DNA from 2 places in the Marinobacter sp. DUT-3 genome. Region 2 is predicted to be linked to the other one. Evidence: predicted binding sites of a transcription regulator. Region 2 holds the regulator's gene; the other holds the start of a gene.
The links. The regulator FliA, encoded in region 2, starts transcription of late flagellar genes. The targets are predictions, from matches to a motif close to CTAAAGTTTNNNNNNNNNNNGCCGNTAA.
Positions count from the first base shown of each region.

Region 1 (7,824 bases), 800 kb from region 2:
GTTTGTCGATGACCAGCGCGGCATTCAGTTGATGGGCCAGCATCAGCCTTGCCAACTGGTGGGCGTCGGTTTCCGGCGATGCTGTCAGGAATGCCGGCAACTCGATATGTGCCAGGCTATAACTCATGGCGTTAGCCTGGTTCTCGTGCAACCAGGCGAGAAGCCAGCGCAGGTCGATCAGCCCGGCGACATTGTCCCCTGCGGTGACCACCAGGTGGTGTACGCCATGGTCATCCATGGTGGTCAGGGCTTCCGACAAGGTTGCGGTGGCCGGCAGTGAGTGGATAACCGGTGTACAGATGGTCGATACCGGAAGGTAACTGCGTTGTTCCCTGGGCTCGTCATAGGCCGCGGAGCCATATTCTTCCATCGCCCGGTGATGGGCAGGAGAATGGCTGGCCCGCTGAAATTCCGCATCCGTCACTTCGCTGTGGCCAGTGTTAATGGCGTGGGATTCCGTCATTTCCGTCACGTCACCCACGCGGCGTCCCCGAAAGATTTCCGGTAGGCGAGTTCCGACAGGTCTGCCGGGTTCACTGACAAATATGGCCATGGGTATCTCCGGGGTTTGAGTGCCCTTTCATTGGTTATCGGCCGTGTTGCGGAAACCTTCAGTCCGATCACCCACTGGATCTGGAAATTTTCATCCTATAACACCTGTGCGGGTCCACCCGTTTTGATAGCGAACGGGGCAGGCATGGCGGTTGCCCCGTGAGCTTATCCGCAAGGAATTCCGCGAGCAACGGGGCATAGGTGAGGCCCTTGCTGCCGAGCCCGGTGAATACGAACAGGCCATCAAGGGTACTGCCTTCCAGATTGGCCAGCTCGCCCGCAGCCGGTTGATAGTCATGGGTCGTGCACCGGAACCCGACCCGTCCCTGAAGCCGGGCTATCTTTGACTCTGCCGGCGGCTTGTCTGGCCAAAGGTCGGGAAGCATGGCCGTCAGTTCGTTGAGATTTTCCCGATGGCTGTCCAGGCTTTGCTGTGGTGACAGGTCATGAAGGTCAAAGGTGGCGCCGGTCACGCAGAGTCCGTTGCGGGCAGGGTTGATGTACCTGGGGCCGCAAATCACAGCACTTGGTGCGCGGACGCTGTCTTCGGGCAAGTGGCTGACCTGGCCGCGTATTGCTTTAAACCGGAATGCGCCCGTGCCACCCGCCATGGGGATCAGTTCCGGTGTCTGGTGACCGGCGCAGAGGACGACCTTGTCGGCGCTGATGTCGGTTCCAGCACCCGGGATCAGCCACCGATCTTCCAACTGCGTTAGGCGGCGGACATCCATGGAAAAATGGCGGCGGATGTTGGGATGATCCGTCAGTGTCCGGCAGAGGGATGCTGGTTCCAGCCAGCCACTGTGGGGAAACCACAGCCCGCCTGTGCCAACGGGTATACCGGTCAGCTTGCCGGCGGTTGCCGAATCCACCGGTGTCACTATGTCCGACGGGTAGTGGTTACGATTCAGGAATCGCTCCTGGCGCTGTTGCTCCTGATCACTCCAGGCTGTTTGCAGCAGCCCGGTAGGGTGCCAGCCGTTGCCCGTTAACGGTGTGTAATAGCGTTGGCTGAACAGCAGGGAGGTCAATGCCAGTTGGGTCTGGGCGTTGAATTCCACGCCCAGCTTGACGTAAAGCGCGCCCTGCAGGTTGCCGGATGCGGCTGCGCCAGCATCATCGGCTTTGTCTATCAGGGTGACTTCAACCCCTCTATCGGCGAGGTTTCTGGCTAACAGGCTGCCTGCGATACCGGCGCCGATAACCGCGACGGAGCCCGGTTTGCTGGCCTCTGGTTCCAACGTGGCGGACGCGGGAAGCGGGATTTCACCTGTAATCATTTCCCGTTTACGACCAAACCCGGCGGTTTTGATCATCGTAAAACCGGTGTCCGCGAGGGCGCGCCGGATGCGGCCAACGGCCGTGAAGGTGGCCAGAGTGGTGCCCGGTTTGCTGTGTTGGCGGACCTGACTGATGGCATCGTCCAGCCACATACCCGGATTCAGAGAGGGGGCGAAGCCGTCCAGGAACCATGCATCGGCGGTGAATTCCAGTTCCCGCCAGGCATCCAGAACGTCCCCGAAATACAGCGTCAGACGAACCCGCCCCCCATCCAGCAATATTCGGTGGACTCCCGCCACCAGTGGTGGGTATTGATCGACCAACTGGTTACTGAGGTCAGTCAGTTCCGGCCATAACTTCATTGCCCGGACCAGGTCGTCCCGGGTCAGAGGATAACGTTCCGCAGACACAAAGTGGAGGGTGGCGTGCTGGCTGGCGGGACTGTTCCGCCAGGCCTGCCAGGTCGCCAGGAAGTTCAGGCCGGTACCAAAGCCGGATTCCGCGACAACAAACGAGGCGTGCTTCCCGACCCGGGCAAAGCGTTCCGGTAATCGATTGTGCCCGATAAAAATATATCGGGTCTCATCCAGCCCGTTGTCCCGGTTGAAATAGAGATCACCGAACAGCCGGGATTCCGGAACGCCGTCATGCCACAGGATATCGGCCGGCTCCATGGCCGGCGCTGTTACTTCTGCCATCAGTTCCCGGAAGCGTTGCCGCTATTGATAATGGTGATGTTGTTGATGGTCACCGGTTCCCGGGGGACATCCGCCATGCCGCCGGAGTGACCGGTTGGCGTGCTGGCGATCGCATCCACGACACCCATGCCTTCGGTTACTTTTCCAAAGACTGCATATCCCCATTTTTTGGGGTTGTCCGATGCGTTCAGGTATGGGTTGTCTACAACATTGATAAAGAATTGGGAGGTCGCCGAGTGGGGCTGGCCGGTACGCGCCATGGCAATGGTTCCCCTCAGGTTTTTCAGGGTGGGGCTGCCTTCGTTGGGGATCGGGCTGCGGGTGTCCTTGCGAACAAGGTCGCGATCAAAACCACCGCCCTGAATCATGAATCCGGGAATCACCCGGTGAAAGATCGTGTCCCGGTAATAGCCGCTTTCCACATATTCAAGGAAGTTTGCCACGGTTTCCGGAGCCACATCCGGACGAAGCATGATTTCGATAACGCCTTCGCTGGTCTCCATGCGGACCTGGGGCAACGGGTTATCCGCGGAGCGGGGTTCTTCCGCCAAGAGCTGAGTGCTGAACGAAAGTGACGCCATCAGGATCAGCAAGAAACGGGTCACAAAAAGCGGGGAAGCGGCCTTGGATTGCGATTGGTTCTGGGTCACCTTGTTCACTCCGTGGAAAGTGCTGGCCATCGGGCAGCGGTAGCTTTGAGTAGTCGGATGTTAGCAGATATTCCTTCGGGAACGGATAATCTCCATGCACGATGCGTGGTGATCGTCTAACCTGTCTTAAGATTGTTTAACAACAAAATAGCGCCGGGCCGGGATGTACGGTGAGTGCAATCAAGGGAGGGGCCAAGTGAAGATCCGTCAGGGATTTGAAGAGAGATCAAGGCTGGGGCGATTGCTCATCAACCGGGGGTATTTATCTCCGGTACAGCTGGAAGAGGGATTGCGCCTTCAGGAGGAAACCGGGCAGCGTCTTGGGGAGGTGCTGGTCCAGGCGGGGTGGATCACCGAGCGGGAGCTCTACAGGGTTCTTAAGCACCAGTCCCGGTACCGCAACGCTGCAGCGTTGATCACCATGGTGGCATTGCCGCTGCAGCCGCTGGTCAGTTTTGCGGCCAGTAGTGGCGCAGACTCTCCGCAGGCGGCTTCGCCGGACTCCGGAGAGATGTATCGGAGCAAGGGGTTCTCACCGTTGAGTGATGACGATCTGGCGAGGGTGGCCGGGCAGGGGGATAGCGCGTTGGCGCAACGTATTGCTGCCGCCACCGCCATGGTGCCGGGGGGCGGTGAAGGCAGCCAGGAGCCGGATGTGGTGGAAGGTATCAAGCTGACGGCCCATATTTTTGTTCCAATCCTGAACTTCCTGGACTCCGACCTGACCATTAAAGGGGTTCACTATCGCGATGACGAACCCCGACATCAGCTCGGGACTGATGGATCGCTCACCCTGGCTTTCCCGGAGCGGATAGAGGAGATCCACATGGATAACATCCGGGTCAGTGGCGGGCGAACGCCGGCGCTGGGCAATGTCAGCATCCACGATATCCGTTTCGATCCGGCTTCGCGGATGACCATCTATACCCGGTAAGGTCTGCAGGCATTCCGGAGAGTGCGTTGGCCGGAATCAGGCGCTGGCCAGGATGGTTCTCTGGGAAGCGCCGGTCTGTTCGCCATGGGCGCCGTAAAGCTTTTGCTGGCTGCTGGCGCCACGGAAGATGTCTGTCAGGCGCGACAGGCGCTTCTGCATGTGGCTGATGACGCGACCGTTGTTCTGGTTGATCTCCTGGCAGAACGTCAGGCGCTCATTGGCCTGCGACCACAGCGACGCAAGATCGGATAATCCGGCGCTGCGGATAAAACGGGATGGCGCTCCGCTTTCCGGGCGATAGCCCATGGCAACGAGGGTATGAATTTTTTGCCTGGCACGGCCGCGGATCTGGTCGAGCAGGGTGTTTTTCTCGGTCGTTATTGCTTGCAGTGCCTGCATGTCCGAGGAAGAGAGGCAGGACTTTTCCTGCTCCAGAATATCCGCCAGTGCATCCAGTTGACGGATATCCTGAGAGAGAAGGTCTTTCAGTTCATCGATTGCGGCCATGATTTACTCACCCGAATATGCTTTTATCCATCTCAAGCATTTTCTGGGCCAGTTTCTCGGCGTCAACCTTGTATGAACCATCGGCCAGCGCCGCACGGATCTGCTCAATGCGGTCATCATCCATTTCCGGATAATCACCCAGCTTCTGTTCCAGCTGTTTCAGGTTCTTGGCCTGATTGCTCAGGTTTACGTTCTCACCGCGGGCACCCTGGCTCTTGGCCTGCTCGGGTGCCTGGGGCTGGGCATTCTGGGTGGAGCCAGACTTGTCGGCCGTGGTTCTCTGGGTGTTGACCTGGCCGGGACCAATTCCATTAAAGTCAACTGACATATCGGTACCTGCTTACCTTATTGACTGTACGGGGGACAGCATTCGCGAATTTTATACCTGCGTATCGGCCGTCAGGCCGGAAGCTTTAGCGAATTTTTAGCTCCAGAAGATTACACTTCTGTCATTCGCAGAGCGTGGAGCGGCAAGACTCTGCCGCCTGCGGAAAAAGCGCGCCGCACCTACATAGGAATTTCAACCTGGCCCGGGGCGGTCACCAATGCTTTCACGGTGCGGGACGATGACAGATTCTCTACCAGTACCTGATCGCCCACGCCCGCGTCGGCCATGGCCTTGCCGCGAGAATTGACCGAGAAATTTCCACTTCTGGCGGTGATGATAACATGATCGCCTCTGGTCACCGCTGCCGGAGCTGAGAGCAGGTCTGGCGTCATCAGTGTGCCGGCGTTGACGCCGCGTCGCATCTCCATGCCCACCAGCTGGTCAACGTTGTTAATCACACCCTTGCGGGTGGCATTAACCACGACTGAGTCCGTTTCGATCATGTTCGCCATGACCCGCTCTCCCCTGGCCAGTGGGCGTGCGGCCACAAGGCCTTCTCCGGTAATGGACACGGACGCGTTGAGAAACATGCGCCACGGCCGTTCGCCGCGACACGAGACCTGTAACGTCGGTTGCGTGGTTTTCCAGGGATCACCGCTGAAACTGACGTCCAGGGGGGCGTTACAGGTGGCCAGGGCCAGTCGGCTGTCCAGTCGGCCGGTTTTGTGTATGACCTCGAAACCGTTGTCCGCCTGTTGTTTCGAAAACTCGTCAAGGAACGAAGCCGCAGCGCTCCTGATCTGCTCGGCGGTGGTGTTTGCGGCCTGCACCAGCACCGGGACAGACGTTAACAGTGTGACGACAAAAATGGTGATGCGCATACGCTGCGGTTTGTCCTATGCTGTCAATTGTCAGTGGAAGATCCCGAAAAGCTTAAGGGTTCGGGGAATCGGCCGTTAACTTCACATAGTGAGTCAAAATTCCGGCGAAAAGCTGGTTTCATCCGCTCTTGAGAGCAGAAAAAGCAAAATGCATGCCGGCATGTCCGCGGGCAGACCTGGGGGAAAAGTAATGGCAGGGGTACTCGACAGTGTAAATCAGCGTACGCAGCTGGTGGGGCAGAACCGCCTGGAGCTCCTGTTGTTCCGTCTTCGCGGCAGGCAGATGTATGGCATCAACGTTTTCAAGGTAAAGGAAGTCCTGCAGTGCCCCAAGCTGTCGTCGATTCCCAAAAGTCGTAGCGTGGTTCGGGGGGTCGCCCATATCCGCGGTGAAACCATCCCCGTCATTGATCTGGCCATGGCCATCGGCCATCCCGGAGTTCCCCGCGAGGAGCTGGCGAACAGCTTCGTCATCATCACCGAGTACAACCGCAAGACCCAGGGGTTTATGGTTACCGGTGTTGACCAGATCGTGAACATGAACTGGGAAGATATCCTGCCGCCGCCCAAGGGTGCCGGCAACGATGTGTACCTGACGTCGGTCACAAAAATGGACGACAAACTGGTTGAAATCATCGATGTAGAAAAGATTCTTGCAGAAGTTTCTCCGCTCAGGGACGATGTTAACCAGGATTTGGTGGCCCGCAGCGCCGGGCGTGTTCAGGCACACCTGCCTGTGCTGGTCGTTGATGACTCCAGTGTCGCGAGACGGCAGATAGAGCGATGCCTGACCGCCATCGGCATGGAGGTTGTTACACGGGACGATGGGAAGCAGGCTTTTGATTACCTGAAAAAAATCACTGAAGATGGTTCCAGGGCCAGCGATCATTTGTCCCTCGTGATTTCCGACGTCGAAATGCCAGAGATGGATGGTTACACTCTGGTGACCCGATGCAAAAACGATCCGGCGTTACGGGATATGTTTATTATGCTCCATACCTCACTGAGCGGTGTGTTCAATACCGCAATGGTGCAGAAGGTTGGCGCTGACGAGTTTATGGCAAAGTTCAGTGCAGATGAGCTGGCCGAGAAGGTTATGGAAATAATTGATCGTGCCTAGGGCCAGCGATCCTTGCAGATTCACCTGACGCAGAGATTCAATGAAAGCGGACATTACGCCACAGGAATACGAAGCTTTTAAGACGTTCCTGCAGGATGCCTGTGGCATTCTGCTGGGTGAGAACAAACAATACCTCGTAAAAAGCCGTCTGCGCCGCATTCTCGAAGAAAACCAGCTTACAACCCTCGGGGATCTGCTGGGGCAGCTGAAGCGTCCGGGCCGCAGCAATCTCAGGGAGTTGGTCATTGACGCGATGACCACCAATGAAACCCTGTGGTTCCGCGACAACCACCCGTTCCGGATTCTTCAGGAAAAGCTGCTGCCTGAGTTTGCTGAACGCAAATCCATGCAGCCTTTGAGGATCTGGTCGGCTGCCTGTTCCACGGGGCAGGAACCATACTCGGTGGCCATGATCATCGAGGAGTTCCGGCGTCAGCGCCCGGGTAAACTCCGGGATGTGAAGCTGACTGCAACGGATATATCCAAAAGCGTTCTGGAAGTCGCCCGCAAAGGTGAGTACGAAATGATCGCGATTGGGCGCGGGCTGTCCCCGGAGCGCCAGAAGCAGTTCTTCGCGCCATCTTTGAACGGCGGCTGGCAGATACGTCCCCAGATCAAGAGCATGGTGGAGTTCAAGGAACTGAACCTGCTGGAGCGGTATATGCTGGGCAAGTTTGATATTGTCATGTGCCGCAATGTGTTGATATATTTTTCTGCGGAACTCAAAAAGGACATCCTGACGCGCATTCACGCCACCCTGAACCCCGGTGGTTACCTTATTCTGGGCGCGTCGGAATCACTCAATGGATTGCCCCACCTGTACGAAATGGTGCAGTGCCACCCGGGGATTATTTACAGGAAGAAATAACCCGC
Region 1 is NZ_JBNRMG010000001.1:973,299-981,122, reverse strand. Features, by position in the region: gene ACQUWM_RS04430 (CBS domain-containing protein) at 1-553, opposite strand, end outside; gene mnmC (bifunctional tRNA (5-methylaminomethyl-2-thiouridine)(34)-methyltransferase MnmD/FAD-dependent 5-carboxymethylaminomethyl-2-thiouridine(34) oxidoreductase MnmC) at 621-2,534, opposite strand; gene ACQUWM_RS04420 (peptidylprolyl isomerase) at 2,531-3,136, opposite strand; gene ACQUWM_RS04415 (pilus assembly protein PilB) at 3,378-4,115, shown strand; gene ACQUWM_RS04410 (flagella synthesis protein FlgN) at 4,152-4,622, opposite strand; gene flgM (flagellar biosynthesis anti-sigma factor FlgM) at 4,630-4,950, opposite strand; gene flgA (flagellar basal body P-ring formation chaperone FlgA) at 5,130-5,831, opposite strand; gene ACQUWM_RS04395 (chemotaxis protein CheV) at 6,022-6,951, shown strand; gene ACQUWM_RS04390 (CheR family methyltransferase) at 6,992-7,819, shown strand.
Region 1: flgM (flagellar biosynthesis anti-sigma factor FlgM) is a predicted target of FliA. The motif match lies at 5,012-5,039, and genes of this name have one in related genera.

Region 2 (7,824 bases):
AAAAGAGGAGGCCAGGAAGATGGGGATCTGACCGCCGGTGACAATGTGGAAGATCAGCGTGCCGAGACCGGCGGTAAACAGCGCGACGTTGGGATCAAGGCCGGTGATCAGCGGCATCAGCACCAGTGCGCCAAAGGCCACCAGCAGCATTTGCGAGCCCGCGACAACCTGTTTCCAGATCGGGTCGTTGGTGTGATCCTGCATGTTCAGACGTCCTTCTGCTTGGTGCCGAAAATTTTGTCGCCAGCATCACCAAGTCCGGGAAGGATATAGCCTTTGTCGTTCAGGCGCTCGTCAATTGAGGCCGTATAGATGGACACGTCCGGATGTTTCTCCAGAACCTTTTGCACGCCCTCCGGCGCGGCCACCAGAATCAGCGCGCGAATTTCGGTACTGCCGGCCTTTTTCAGCAAATCAATGGTGGAGATCAGGGAGCCGCCCGTGGCCAGCATGGGGTCGATGATCATAGCCATACGCTGGTCCAGCTCGCCCACCAGTTTTTCCAGGTAAGTGCTGGCTTCCAGGGTTTCCTCGTTGCGGATCTGGCCCACCACGCTGACGCGGGCGCCGGGAATCAGGCTGAGGACACCGTCCAGCATGCCCATGCCAGCACGCAGGATCGGCACGATGGTGACTTTCTTGCCCTGGAGCTGTTCGATTTTCACCGGACCGGCCCAACCCTCGATGGTTTTTTCCTGCAGGGAGAAATCCTGGGTGGCTTCGTAAGTCAGCAGGGCGCCAACCTCCTGTGCCAGTTCACGAAAATTTTTGGTGCTGATGTCCGCGCGGCGCATCAGGCCGAGTTTGTGGCGGATCAGGGGGTGTTTAACCTCGTGGATTGGCATGGGTCACCTTTCATCTGTCGGCTGTGGTCGGATTGGCGCAAGGATACCGTATCTGAAAGGTTGCGTCAGGCACTGAAAAGTGAAATCCCGTAAGGGCTGGTACGGATCTTGCGAAGACCCCTGCAAACGATGCGTCAGCGTCATAATTCCGACCCTTTGAATGCCGTCAGGCACGGCCACGCGGAGAGTTTCCTGGCATGGACAGAGCTTTAGTCCTGAACAACGTCAAAACCCTGACACGGGGAAACCTGGGCATACCCATCATGCTGATGGGGTTGCTGGGAATGATGATCCTGCCCATGCCGGCGTTCATGCTGGACGTTTTCTTTACCTTCAACATTACCCTGTCCATCGTGATTCTGCTGGTGTGCGTTTACGCCTTACGGCCGATGGAGTTTGCCTCGTTCCCCACGGTGTTGCTGGTGGCTACGCTGTTGCGCCTGGCGTTGAATGTGGCCTCAACCCGGATCGTACTGCTGAACGGTCATGAGGGTGGTGATGCCGCCGGTAAGGTGATCGAATCCTTTGGTGCGGTGTTGATCGGCGGTAACTACGCCGTGGGCCTGGTGGTGTTCGCCATCCTGATGATCATCAACTTCCTGGTGGTGACCAAGGGCGCTGGCCGGGTGTCTGAGGTCAGTGCGCGCTTTACTCTAGATGCCATGCCCGGCAAGCAGATGGCGATCGATGCCGACCTGAACGCTGGCCTGATCAATCAGGAAGAGGCCAAGCACAGGCGTTCGGAGGTGGCCCAGGAGGCGGATTTCTACGGCTCCATGGATGGTGCCAGCAAGTTCGTCAAGGGCGATGCGGTTGCCGGCCTTCTTATCCTCGCTATCAACCTGATTGGTGGTGTCGCCATTGGTATGTTGCAGCATGGCCTGGATTTCGGAACGGCCACTCAGAACTACGCGTTGCTGACGATCGGGGATGGCCTGGTGGCACAGATTCCTTCGCTGCTGCTGTCAACGTCAGCTGCGATCATGGTGACCCGGGTAACGTCCAGCCAGGATATGGGTGGCCAGATTCTGCAACAGATGTTCAGTGCGCCCAAGGCGCTGGCTATTGCTGCCGCTATCCTGATTATTCTCGGGCTCATCCCCGGTATGCCCCACGTTGCGTTTCTGGGGCTTGGCGGTATCGCTGCCACCGCAGCTTACCTGATCTGGCAACGTGACCGCCAGACGGTCGAGGAAGAGGGTGTATTCCCGGTACGCGGAGGCGCGCAGCCTGCGGGACGGGATATACCGCCCGGAGGGGATGGCGGAGATCAGGGGCAGGCTCTGCCTGCGCCGGGCGAAACCCGTGAACTGGGCTGGGACGACGTTGCCACCGTCGACATCGTGGGCCTGGAAGTGGGTTACCGTCTGATCCCGTTGGTGGACAAATCCCAGGGCGGTCAGTTGCTGAGTCGTATCAAGGGGGTGCGCAAGAAACTGTCCCAGGATCTGGGGTTCCTGATGCCGTCGGTCCATATTCGCGACAACCTGGACCTGATGCCGAATGTGTATCGCATCACCCTGATGGGCGTGACCTTGGCCGAGGCCGAGATTCACCCGGACCGGGAACTGGCCATCGACCCTGGCCAGGTGTTTGGCAAAATCGAGGGAATTGCAGGCAAGGATCCGGCGTTTGGCCTGGATGCCAGCTGGATTGAGCCCGAGAAGAAAGACCAGGCCCAGACCCTGGGGTATACAGTGGTGGATGCCAGTACCGTGGTGGCCACCCATCTGAACCAGATATTGCAGAAGCATGCCCACGAATTGCTTGGCCACGAAGAAACCCAGAAGTGGCTGGACCAGCTGGAGAAGGTGTCTCCCAAGCTGGCGGAAGAGCTGGTTCCAACCACCATTTCCATCAGCCTGCTGTTGAAGGTACTGCAGAATCTGCTCAAGGAAGAGGTGCCGATCCGCGATATGCGTTCCATCGCGGAGTCCATTGTGAACGTTCATCCGAAGAGTCAGGATCCGAAGCTGCTTACCACCGTTGCCCGCCAGGCCCTGCGCCGAATGATCATTCAGAGCATTTGTGGCAACGAGCAGGAGATCCCGGTGATCACCCTGGATCCAGACCTGGAACAGTTATTGCTAAAGTCAGTTCAACAGAGTCAACAATCCGGCGGTCAGGAAGACATCGGGCTGGTGCTGGAGCCGAACATGGTGGAGAAACTGCAGCGATCCCTGCAGGAGAGTGTCCAGCGCCAGGAGATGCTTGGCAAGCCAGCGATTCTGCTGGTGTCAGGCCCGTTGCGACCGGTGCTGGCGAAGTTTGCCAGTTATGGGGTGGAGCGATTGCACGTACTGTCTTACCAGGAAGTTCCGGATAACAAACAGATCACCATTGTGGCGTCCGTCGGGCAGTAAGGCCGCGGATGACAAAGCGGACAACGCAGGCACGGCGTTGCCGGTGGAGGATGAGGCATCATGAAAGTAAAACGTTTTTTTGCTCAGACCATGGCAGAGGCACTGAAGCAGGTTCGGGAACAGATGGGTCCGGACGCCGTGATACTCTCCAATCGCCGGGTGGACGGCGGTGTCGAAATTGTGACGGCGCTGGACTACGACGAAAACATGGCGCGTCAGCGTCTTGGTGATCAGGCCCGGGAGGCCACCAACGGGTCCCGTCTTGCGGAAATGCAGGCGGAACAACATCGCCGGTTGGAACAGGAACTGGGGCGTTCCCGGGACCGTATTCGCGAGGTTCGCGAGAAGCGGGCAAGCGTTGGCGCCGGGTATGCCAATAACTCGGCGTTCATCGACGATTCGGCGCTGGGGCTTGAGTCTGCCGCAACGGAGTCCGGATCGGTCGCCTCATCAGGCGCACCGGGCGGCTACTCCGATGAGCTTGCACAGATGCGGGCCGAGATCAGTTCATTACGGGACATGGTGGGGGCCCGGACCGCCGAGCCGAAAAAGCCGGCGAACAACGCGGTTCAGCAGCGCCTGTCCGAACGTTTGCAGGAATTCGGCCTGAGCCTCGATCTGTCCGGCTCCCTGTCCCGCCGCCATAAAGGCGGGCGCCTTGACGATGGCTGGAAGCAGTCCCTGAAAATGCTGGCCACCGGGGTGAAAACCTCACGAACCGAGTGGCTGGATCAGGGGGGCGTATACGCGCTGGTTGGGCCCACCGGATCCGGTAAGACCACAACCATTGGCAAGCTTGCGGCGCGCCATGTCCTGCGCCATGGTGCGGATTCCCTGGCCCTGGTCACCACGGATCGTTATCGCGTGGCCGCCCATGAGCAGTTGTTTGTGTTCGGTCGTATCCTGAATGTGCCGGTGCGGGTGGTGGATGAGAGCCATTCCCTTGATGATATCCTCGACGAGTTGTCGGATCGCCACCTGGTGCTGATTGATACCGCCGGCCTGACCAGCACTGACAAGGGCTATGAGCAACAACTGTCAGAACTGGCCAGGAGCCATCACCGGATTCGTACGCACCTGGTAGTGTCAGCGACCAGCCAACCGCGTATTATGAAATCAGTGTGGCATTGCTATAAGATGGCTAACCTTGCGGGCTGTGTGATGACAAAAGTCGACGAAGCCCTGACCCTGGGTGAATCTTTGGGGTTTGTCATGGAGTCCGGTCTGCCCGTGGCGTATTACACGGATGGCCAGAAGATTCCCGAAGATCTGCACCACGCCGAAGCGGTGCCCCTGGTTCGACTGGCCGTGGAGCGGCTTAAAACACTCCAGCAACAGCAGGCGGTGGCAGAGGGGGCCTGAAACACTCCCCGGCCATACCGGATGACGGACTATCCGGCGTGAACAGGCGCCGTTGAAATACAACTGAGCCTTCGGTCAAACGTGGCGAGAGATAAAACCAAGTATGAGCAAACCACATCCGGTACAGGTGATTGCAGTTTCCGGCGGGAAGGGCGGCGTTGGTAAGAGCAACGTGTCAGTTAACCTGGGTATTGCCCTGGCCCAGAAAGGCCGTCGTGTCGTGTTGCTGGATGCTGACCTGGGTCTGGCCAACATAGATGTTCTGCTGGGTATCACCGCCAATCGCAACCTCTCGGATGTGCTGGCGGGTGATTGCGACTTGCGGGATGTCCTGGTCGATGGCCCGGGTGGTATCAAGATTGTCCCGGCCTCCTCGGGAACCCAGCGCATGACCCAGCTCACCTCCATGGAGCACGCTGGTCTGATCAATGCGTTCAGCGAGCTCGGTGACCAGATTGACGTCCTCATCGTCGATACCGCAGCGGGGATTTCCGAATCCGTCATCAGTTTCCTGAGAGCTTCTCAGGAGCTGCTGCTGGTGGTGTGTGACGAACCGACATCCATTACCGACGCATACGCTCTGATCAAGCTGATGAACCGTGAGTACGGCACCAACCGTTTCCGTATTCTTGCCAACCAGGTCCGGAACGAGCAGGAAGGGAAGCATCTTTTTGAAAAACTGACCCGGGTCACCGAGCGGTTTCTTGATGTGGCACTACAATACGTGGGTATGGTGCCTTACGACGAAGCCGTCCGGAAAGCGGTGCAGAGGCAGAAAGCGGTGCTGGATGCCTACCCCAGGGCCAAAGCGTCACTGGCGATCAGGGCTCTGGCTGAGAAGGTCGACAACTGGCCGCTGCCGTCATCTCCCCGCGGACACCTGGAATTCTTTGTGGAGCGGCTCGTCGAAGTCTGACATTGATCCTGTCACCAAAAAGCTGGATACATGACATTGACGAAAAACCTGGGAATCTACCAAAAAGCAGGCGTCGGGGGTGCTTCCCGGCTAGTGGAAGAGCATGCTCCGCTGGTGAAAAAGATCGCGTTGCACCTGATGGCCCGCTTGCCGGCCTCGGTGCAGCTGGAAGACCTGATGCAGGCCGGCATGATCGGGCTGCTTGAGGCTGCGCAAAGGTACAGCTCTACCAAGGGCGCAACCTTTGAAACCTACGCTGGTATCCGTATCCGGGGCGCCATGGTGGATGAAATCCGCAAGGGCGACTGGGTACCCCGTTCCGTTCATCGTAATGCCCGCCGTATCTCCCAGGCCATCAAGGCTGTTGAGGATCGTCTTGGCCGTGAGGCCCAGGACCAGGAAGTCGCTGAAGAGCTGGAGATGTCCCTTGATGAATACCACTCCAGCCTGAGCGATGCCAACAGCGGCAAACTTTTTAGCCTGGATGAGCTCAATGAATCCGGCGACCTGCCGATAGAGGAAGCAGAGGCCAGTGATAATCCGCTGGACGATATTACGTCCGATGCTTTCAAGCGCAGTCTGGCGGAAGCGATTGGCGAGCTCCCCGAGAGAGAAAAACTGGTGCTCAGCCTGTACTACCAGGAGGAGCTGAACCTCAAGGAAATCGGTGCTGTCCTGGGGGTGAGTGAAAGCCGGGTCAGCCAGATCCACAGTCAGGCCGCGCTGAGGCTTCGGGGCAGGCTGACGGGCTGGCGACATGAGCCCAACGTGTATTGAGGTTGGCTGTCTGTAGCTTTTGGTAACCGGCGCTTTACAACGGGTTCAAACACCACACAATAAGCGGTTAAACCACCGGCCTGCCAGAGTCTGGCAGAAAGATAAAACGCATTCCGGGTGTGACAAAACTGGAGGTCCCATTGGACAAGAACATGAAAATCCTCATTGTGGACGACTTTTCCACAATGCGACGGATCATCAAGAACCTGCTGCGTGATCTGGGATTCACCAATACCGACGAAGCGGATGACGGCAACACCGCGTTGCCCATGTTGCAAAGCGGTAAATACGATTTCCTGGTGACTGACTGGAACATGCCGGGTATGTCCGGTTTTGATCTGCTAAAGGCTGTACGTGCCGATGAAAACCTGAAAACCCTTCCGGTTCTCATGGTCACCGCCGAAGCAAAGCGGGATCAGATTGTCGCCGCCGCGCAGGCAGGGGTGAATGGCTATGTTGTGAAGCCGTTTACCGCCGCAGTACTCAAGGAGAAGATTGAGAAAATCTTCGAACGAATCCAGTAACCAAAGGTCGGATGGGCTCTCATGAGCGATAGCAAAAAGAACCCGCAGGGCCTTGATCCGGAGGTGACGGAAAAGCTCCGCGCACAGGCCAACGAGCTGGTTGAACAGGTCAATGCCGGTGACTATGCAGGGGCTATGAACGTAATCAATGATCTCAGCGAAGTCCGGGATCAAAGCCTGTATCGGGAAGTCGGGCGGCTTACCCGCAGCCTCCACGAAGCGATTCGCAATTTCCAGATCGATCCCCGCAATGCCGAGCAGCAGGAAGCGCTGTCAAAAATGACCGATGCGTCCGATCGCCTGGAATACGTTGTGCAAATGACCGGTCAGGCTGCCAATCGCACCATGGACCTGGTCGAGGAAACCATGCCTCAGGCCCATGCTATCCGTGATGAGGCGGCGGTATTGAGAGACGAGTGGCAGCGTCTGCGTCGGCGGGAAATGGAGCCGGCGGAATTCCGGGACCTCTACGGTCGGATTGACCAGTTCTTCGTAACGCTGACCCGGGATGCCGACACCATGTACAACAACCTCTCGGAAATCCTGCTGGCCCAGGATTTCCAGGACCTGACCGGGCAGGTGATCCAGAAGGTCACCGACCTGGTGAAGGAAGTGGAGGAACACCTGCTAGGCCTGGTGATGATGGCGAGTCATGTGGATCAGCTGACCGGCACCATACATGAGATTGAATCAAGCGAAGTGTCGGCAGAGCAGGGCGTTGGCCCGCAGATGAACGCCGATAAGCGTGAAGATGTGGTATCGGGTCAGGACGATGTTGACGATCTTTTGTCCAGTCTCGGTTTCTGAATTAAGAGGGTAACCCATGGCGTTTGATGCCGATGAAGAGATCCTGCAGGACTTTCTGGTTGAAGCAGGCGAGATACTTGAAAAGCTGTCTGAGCAGCTGGTGGATCTTGAACAGAATCCGGATGACAGTGATCTCCTCAACGCCATATTCCGTGGCTTCCATACCGTAAAGGGTGGCGCGGGTTTCCTTCAGCTGGAAGCCCTGGTGAACTGCTGTCACTCTGCAGAGA
Region 2 is NZ_JBNRMG010000001.1:177,721-185,544, forward strand. Features, by position in the region: gene ACQUWM_RS00820 (uracil-xanthine permease family protein) at 1-204, opposite strand, end outside; gene upp (uracil phosphoribosyltransferase) at 207-845, opposite strand; gene flhA (flagellar biosynthesis protein FlhA) at 1,043-3,208, shown strand; gene flhF (flagellar biosynthesis protein FlhF) at 3,269-4,570, shown strand; gene ACQUWM_RS00840 (MinD/ParA family protein) at 4,674-5,486, shown strand; gene ACQUWM_RS00845 (RNA polymerase sigma factor FliA) at 5,517-6,263, shown strand; gene cheY (chemotaxis response regulator CheY) at 6,404-6,787, shown strand; gene ACQUWM_RS00855 (protein phosphatase CheZ) at 6,809-7,594, shown strand; gene ACQUWM_RS00860 (chemotaxis protein CheW) at 7,611-7,824, shown strand, end outside.